Linked DNA regions of Aliamphritea ceti. The protein of the gene in region 1 binds, or shares a complex with, the protein of each later gene. Links are inferred from orthologs where the notes say so. Each region holds a gene or a part of one and is shown in the gene's direction. Other genes may lie near its edges. The genes, in order: tsaE and tsaD.

Region 1 (3,127 bases):
ATTAAGCATTCTCTGTGGTACCGGTAATAATGGTGGCGATGGCTTTGTCATGGCCGCATTAGCGCAGCAACAGGGAATTCAGGTGCAGGTGATCTGTGTTGCCCGGATGGATGATTTTTCCGTACAACTGCGGGGTGAAGCTCGTCAGGCATATGACTGGATGTGTGATCAGGGTGTTGAGTGCCACCGTTATCGTTTGGGTATGTCTTTGCAGGGTGATGTCATTGTTGATGCGTTATTAGGCACAGGTTTAAGTGGCGTCGTTGCGGAGCCTTTTGTTGGTGCTATCCGGCAGATAAACCTGGAGGGTAAGCCGGTCCTTTCGGTGGATATACCTTCCGGTTTATGCAGCGATACCGGCGCGGTATTAGGTGATGCTGTACGCGCTGATCATACGGTTACTTTTATCGGTATGAAGCAAGGCATGTTGACCCATGAAGGTGTGGATCACTGTGGGTATCTGCATTTCGACAGTCTGCGTATTTCTGACGATATCTATGAGTCTATTCCTGTCAGTGGCTTCAGAACCTGTAAGGATGATCTGGCTGAGCTCTTGCCTGCACGGGGTACATCCAGTCATAAAGGCCATTTTGGACATGTGCTGGTGATCGGTGGTGATCATGGCATGGGTGGTGCTGCGATTATGGCTGCTCAGGCAGCTGGCAGAAGTGGCGCTGGCCTGGTGACCCTGGCAACCCGGTCGGAACATGTCACAGCAGCGCTGACCAGAGCGCCGGAGGTTATGGCGCATGGGGTGCGAAGCGGGCATGATCTCGCGGCGTTAATTGAGCGAGCGTCAGTCGTGGTTGTCGGGCCAGGCTTAGGGCAGAGCGCATGGGGGGAGCAGTTGTTAATGGCAGTGTTGGATAACTGTCGGGCGGATAAAAAACCGTTGGTGATGGATGCTGATGCGCTAAATCTGTTAGTCATAAATGAAAAGCTTGATGGCACAATGCATTCAAATTGGTTACTAACTCCGCATCCGGGTGAGGCCGGACGTTTGCTTGAAACCTCCGCTGCCAAAGTACAGGTCAATCGCTTTGCTGCAGCAGAAGCTTTACAGGACCGCTTTGGCGGAACTCTGGTGCTGAAGGGGGCTGGCACGCTGAGTTGTGATGGTGATGCTATGCATTTGTGTTCAGCAGGTAATCCCGGGATGGCAACAGGTGGTATGGGGGATGTTCTCAGTGGCATCGTCGGTGCGTTGCTGGCGCAGGGGCTGGAATATATAGATGCTGCCCGTCTTGGGGTATATATACACGCAAAAGCGGCTGATGAGGCGGCAAAAGATGGTCAGCGAGGTATGCAAGCCACTGATCTGTTGGCACAATTACCGAAAGTTGTTAACGTTTCCCCAAAATGACAGATAGATTAAAGGGTGTAAGTAAGGTGTCAGGTGACCAACTGCAAAGTTTTTTTATCGCTGACGAAGCTGCCATGGTGGCTTTTGGTGGCAGTTTAGCGGCGTCAGGTTTAGGTGGAGTGGTCTTCCTGAATGGTGATTTGGGTATGGGTAAAACGACTCTGTGCCGTGGCATTATTCAAAGTGCCGGTCATCAAGGTGCGGTTAAGAGTCCTACCTACACATTAGTAGAACCATATGAGCTGGAGGATCGGGATATTTATCATTTCGATCTTTACCGGTTGGGTGATCCTGAAGAGCTTGAGTATTTTGGCGTCCGTGATTACTTCCATGATAATGCGCTTTGTCTTATCGAGTGGCCGGAAAAAGGTGAGGGCGTTTTACCGCCGGCAGACATGTTACTGAATATTACTGTGCAGAACGAAGGCCGTCTGATTGAGTTGCAGCCGCAGACGTTAAAAGGTCAGCAATTGTTGGCAAATCTGCAATTTGATAGCGAGTGAAGATGAAACTGAATATGTTGCGTGTGTCCCGTTTTGCCCTGCAGCTTGCGAGCTTAAGCCTGATCTCACTGTGCTTGTTTGTTTCTGTGGGAGTGAATGCGGCTGATGTTAAGAACGTACGTTTGTGGATTGCACCGGATCATGCCCGTTTAGTTTTTGATCTCAGTAAAAGCGCTAATCATAAGTTGTTCACGCTAAAGAACCCCGACCGTATCGTGTTGGATGTGGAAAATTCCAAATTTACTGCAGATCTTAAACAGCTGAACCTCACCAAGAGTCCTGTGCAACGTATCCGTAGTGGTGCGAAAGATAAAAAAAATCTGCGCATTGTGTTGGATCTGAAGTCGGATGTTCGAGCAAAAAGCTTCGCGCTAAGCCCGAATGATAAGTATGGTCACCGTTTGGTTGTCGATTTATATCAGCCCGAAAAAGTCGCTGAGACGGTGAAAACTGCTACGGCAAATAACCCTGATAAATTACGTAATGTGGTAATCGCCATTGATGCTGGTCATGGTGGTGATGATCCTGGGGCTGTTGGCCCGCGGGGTGAAAGAGAAAAAGATGTGGTTCTGGGGATTGCCCGGGAACTGAAGAAACTGCTGAAAAAAGAACCCGGTTTTACACCGCAGCTGACCCGTGACGGAGATTACTACATCAGCTTGCGAAGTCGCACCAGCCGGGCGCGGAAAAATAACGCTGATATGTTTGTTTCTATCCATGCAGATGGCTTCAAGGATAAACGGGCGAAAGGTGCCTCTGTGTGGGTGTTGTCCCCGCGGGGAGCAAGCAGTGAAATGGGACGCTGGCTGGCTAAACGGGAAAATAGCACCGATTTGATTGGTGGTGTTGGCAGTGTCAGTCTTGAAGATAAAGATGATGTCCTGGCAAAAGTATTGCTGGATATGTCGATGACTGCGAGTCGTAGCGACAGCAGGGTAATTGCTGAAACAGTTCACAAGAATATGAGCCGCTTTGCCAAAATGCATAAGAAGCGGGTGGAACAGGCTGGATTCGTTGTACTCAAATCCCCAGATATTCCGTCGATTTTGGTTGAAACGGGTTTTATTACTAATCCTGATGAAGCCAGAAAACTAAAGTCAAAGTCCTATCAGAAGAAAATGGCGCAAGCGATTTTTGCTGGTATTAAAGCCCACTTTGTTTCCAAACCGCCGGCGCTGACTTACCTAGCCTGGCAGAAACAGGGTGGCAGCAAGCGTAAAGCGACTGCTGGAAAATATAAGGTTGTCAGAGGCGATACTTT
Region 2 (3,218 bases), 210 kb from region 1 along the record:
AAGGAAATGCTTGTCAGTATGGCTGAGTTGCCAGTTGATACTGGCAATATATTCTCAGGATGTCAGACGGGTTTTAACCAGTTGACTAATGGGGCCCATATCGGCGCGGCCCTGTACCTGAGGTTTAACCAGTGCCATTACTTTACCCATATCTTGCATACTTTGTGCCTGGGAGTCAGTGACAGCCTGATCAATGATGCTGATAAGTTCAGCTTCTGAAAGTGCCTGAGGCAGAAACTCTTTGATAACAACGAGTTCCTGCTTCTCAATATCGGCCAAATCATTTCGGTCAGCCGCTTCAAACTGGCTGATCGAATCGCGACGCTGCTTTTGCATTTTATCCAGCGTGGCGAGAATACGGGTATCGTCAGGTGTAATCCGCTCATCAACTTCGATGCGCTTGATTTCGGCAAGAATCATTCGGATGGTTGTCAGGCGTTCTTTTGCCTTAGCACGCATTGCTGTTTTCATCTCATCACTGATGCGTTGCTTCAGGTCAGACATAGTAGCTCCGATAGAATTCTTTAGACTGTTCGATGGGATAATCAGGTCATTAGCAAATGCTCAGGACCTGATTTGATCAGTTAGTCGCCAGGCGACGAACCCGTCAATGATTAGTACAGACGTACGCGACGCTGGTTTTCGCGCTGAACTTTTTTCAGGTGGCGCTTTACAGCAGCAGCAGCCTTACGCTTACGAACGGAAGTTGGCTTCTCGTAAAATTCACGACGACGCACTTCAGCCAAAACACCTGCTTTTTCGCAAGAACGCTTGAAACGACGCAGAGCTACGTCAAATGGCTCGTTTTCTTTAACTTTAACTGCTGGCATATTTAATACCTTACCTTCCTTAAAAAATTTAATCTGATTAGTCTGAGTTTAGACTCAGCTGGCCAATAAGGGCGAACATTCTATTCTGATGCAATGGCACTGTAAAGGCTAAATGCGATGAAATCTTCTCTAAATTGAAGCATAATGGCGCCGCTTTTTCTGCCACTTGGGCAAAGTCCGCGGCATCTTACAGTAAAGTCCGCATAAGAGCAGGCTGAATTTGATATTTTTTAGTCTGAAAAGCATTTTTTTAGCATTTTTTAACTTGTGGAAGCCAGCATGCGTGTATTGGGTATTGAAACTTCATGTGATGAAACCGGCGTAGCGATCTACGACACCGATAAAGGTTTATTAGGTGATGCGTTATACAGTCAGGTGGCAATGCATGCTGAATATGGTGGTGTCGTACCTGAACTGGCTTCCCGTGATCACGTCAGAAAGTTATTACCACTAGTGCGTGAGACTCTGCAGCAGGCAGACACAACCCCACAGCAGTTAGATGCTGTTGCCTATACTGCCGGCCCCGGGCTTATTGGTGCGTTGATGGTAGGTGCTGCTACAGGCAGAGCTATGGCTCTGGGCTGGGGTATTCCGGCGCTTGGTGTGCATCATATGGAAGGGCATTTGTTAGCGCCAATGTTAGAAGATACGCCTCCGGCGTTTCCGTTTGTGGCGTTATTGGTGTCCGGAGGGCACACTCAGCTCGTTCGGGTTGATGCGATTGGTGAATATAGTTTACTGGGTGAGTCATTAGATGATGCAGCCGGAGAAGCTTTTGATAAAGCTGCCAAGATGCTTGGACTAGCATATCCAGGTGGCCCGGAGGTTGCGCGGATGGCTGAACTGGGTGATCGCAGCCGTTTTCGGTTTCCGCGCCCTATGACTGATCGTCCTGGTTTAGATATGAGCTTTAGTGGATTAAAAACCTTCACACTTAACACCAGTAACAAGCTGCGGGTAGAAGGTGAGTTGTCTGAGCAGGATAAATATGATGTAGCTGCAGCGTTCGAAGAGGCTGTTGTTGAGACGCTGGCGATCAAGTGTCGTAGGGCATTACAACAAACAGGCTTTAAGCAATTAGTGATTGCCGGCGGTGTCAGTGCAAATCAACGTTTGCGTCGTAAACTGGGTGATATGGTAGCGAAAGAAAAAGCTGAGCTTTTTTATGCCCGGCCACGCTTTTGTACCGATAACGGAGCAATGATTGCTTTTGCGGGTGCTCAGCGTTTATTGGCTGGCCAGAAGAGTGATCTGACAATTTTAGCGCAGCCACGTTGGCCGCTGGATACATTGCCAGGGCTTTAAAACAGGCTTCCAGTAGTTATTTATAAGCGCTTATTCTTTTGAGAAACTGGCTGATATTCTGATGATGACTGGCAAACAGGATGCAGGATATCAGTAAGCTTAGCGTTAGCCATTGAGGTACGAGTAGCCAGGTAAATAAAGGGGTTAGTAAGGCCATGCCCAGTGCTGCAAGTGCTGATATTTTTAGCAGCCAGATTAGCAGCAACCAGCATGTTACCTGGGCCAGACCCAGCTGCCAGTCCAGAGCCAGGCAGGCGCCCACGGTAGTCGCGACGCCTTTGCCGCCTTTAAACTGCAGAAACACCGACCATATATGACCGCTAAGTACAGCGAGTACAGCGAGTGCCAGCCATAAAGGGGCAATAGCATTATCTTGCAGTATGAATTGTGCAACGCAGATTGCGATGAGTCCTTTGCACATGTCACCTGCCAGAGTTATTACTGCGGCCGCTTTATTACCGACTCTTAATACATTAGTGGCGCCAGGATTACCGGAGCCTTTTTGACGGGGGTCGTTGATGTTCATATAACGGCAGACGATCACTGCCGTGGGAATGGAACCCAGCAAATAGGCGGCCAGCAAAATTGCTATGTTGATGGCTGTATCAGGGCTGTTCATGTTAGGAACCGATAGTCAGATCTAATCTTATATACCGCTAATTGTGTAAAGATACAAATGGGTAACGATTAGTTTTAGCTAAGTTTTCTGCTTTAAAGGTTTTTAAGTACAGGTTTTCCGTCGGCAATGAGGCGTTTTAAATAAAAAGCTGACGATGCCGGACCTGTAAAAAGTTACTTTGTTAATAAATAAATGCGTTTTGAATGTATAGGTTTAAGGCGGAAATAAGCAAGCTTCTGTCGGGCAGACGTAATAGACTGCCGGTATAACAGTATTGACATCCTGATGCGCTATGTTAAGTATCAGGTAATAGAATATGTGCTGCTTTGCAGTGCTTTTTAAATCGACTTATCAACAGGTTACAAAGTAGTAATGGATATTGTTTATATTAAACAGCTGGAAATTGAAACGGTTATTGGTATCTATGACTGGGAACGTGAAATTCGTCAGCGCGTAGTGCTGGA

The links.
Region 2: the proteins of tsaE (region 1) and tsaD are in contact, whole or in part, in a crystal structure (PDB 6N9A), measured with the Thermotoga maritima proteins. The link is inferred for Aliamphritea ceti from one-to-one orthologs. Residues at the interface, in WP_004082108.1 of Thermotoga maritima: Leu37, Gly38, Lys46, Lys57, Val59, Lys60, Ser61, Thr63, Phe64, Thr65, Leu66, Met67, Val69, Pro71, Tyr82, Arg83, Leu84, Asp86, Asp88, Phe89, Asp93, Ile128, Asp130, Glu131, Arg134; in WP_004082750.1 of Thermotoga maritima: Cys10, Asp11, Arg49, His50, Leu82, Gly84, Gly135, Gly136, Glu154, Thr155, Leu156, Asp157, Asp158, Ser159, Glu162, Asp165, Lys166, Arg169, Leu170, Tyr175, Lys213, Thr214, Leu217, Tyr218, Gln221, Arg222, Asn324.

The regions. Positions count from the first base shown.
Region 1 is NZ_AP025282.1:1,192,150-1,195,276, forward strand. What follows is about bases 323-3,127. They hold tsaE (tRNA (adenosine(37)-N6)-threonylcarbamoyltransferase complex ATPase subunit type 1 TsaE), read left to right. Parts: upstream 323-1,389; coding sequence 1,390-1,866; downstream 1,867-3,127. Other genes in these bases: OCU49_RS05430 (NAD(P)H-hydrate dehydratase), read left to right, coding at 323-1,363; OCU49_RS05440 (N-acetylmuramoyl-L-alanine amidase family protein), read left to right, coding at 1,869-3,127. Also shown: more of OCU49_RS05430, read left to right, coding at 1-322. UniProt on the Escherichia coli protein: Required for the formation of a threonylcarbamoyl group on adenosine at position 37 (t(6)A37) in tRNAs that read codons beginning with adenine.
Region 2 is NZ_AP025282.1:977,610-980,827, forward strand. What follows is about bases 227-3,122. They hold tsaD (tRNA (adenosine(37)-N6)-threonylcarbamoyltransferase complex transferase subunit TsaD), read left to right. Parts: upstream 227-1,109; coding sequence 1,110-2,135; downstream 2,136-3,122. Other genes in these bases: OCU49_RS04420 (GatB/YqeY domain-containing protein), read right to left, coding at 227-504; rpsU (30S ribosomal protein S21), read right to left, coding at 615-830; plsY (glycerol-3-phosphate 1-O-acyltransferase PlsY), read right to left, coding at 2,152-2,754. Also shown: more of OCU49_RS04420, read right to left, coding at 55-226; folB (dihydroneopterin aldolase), read left to right, coding at 3,127-3,218.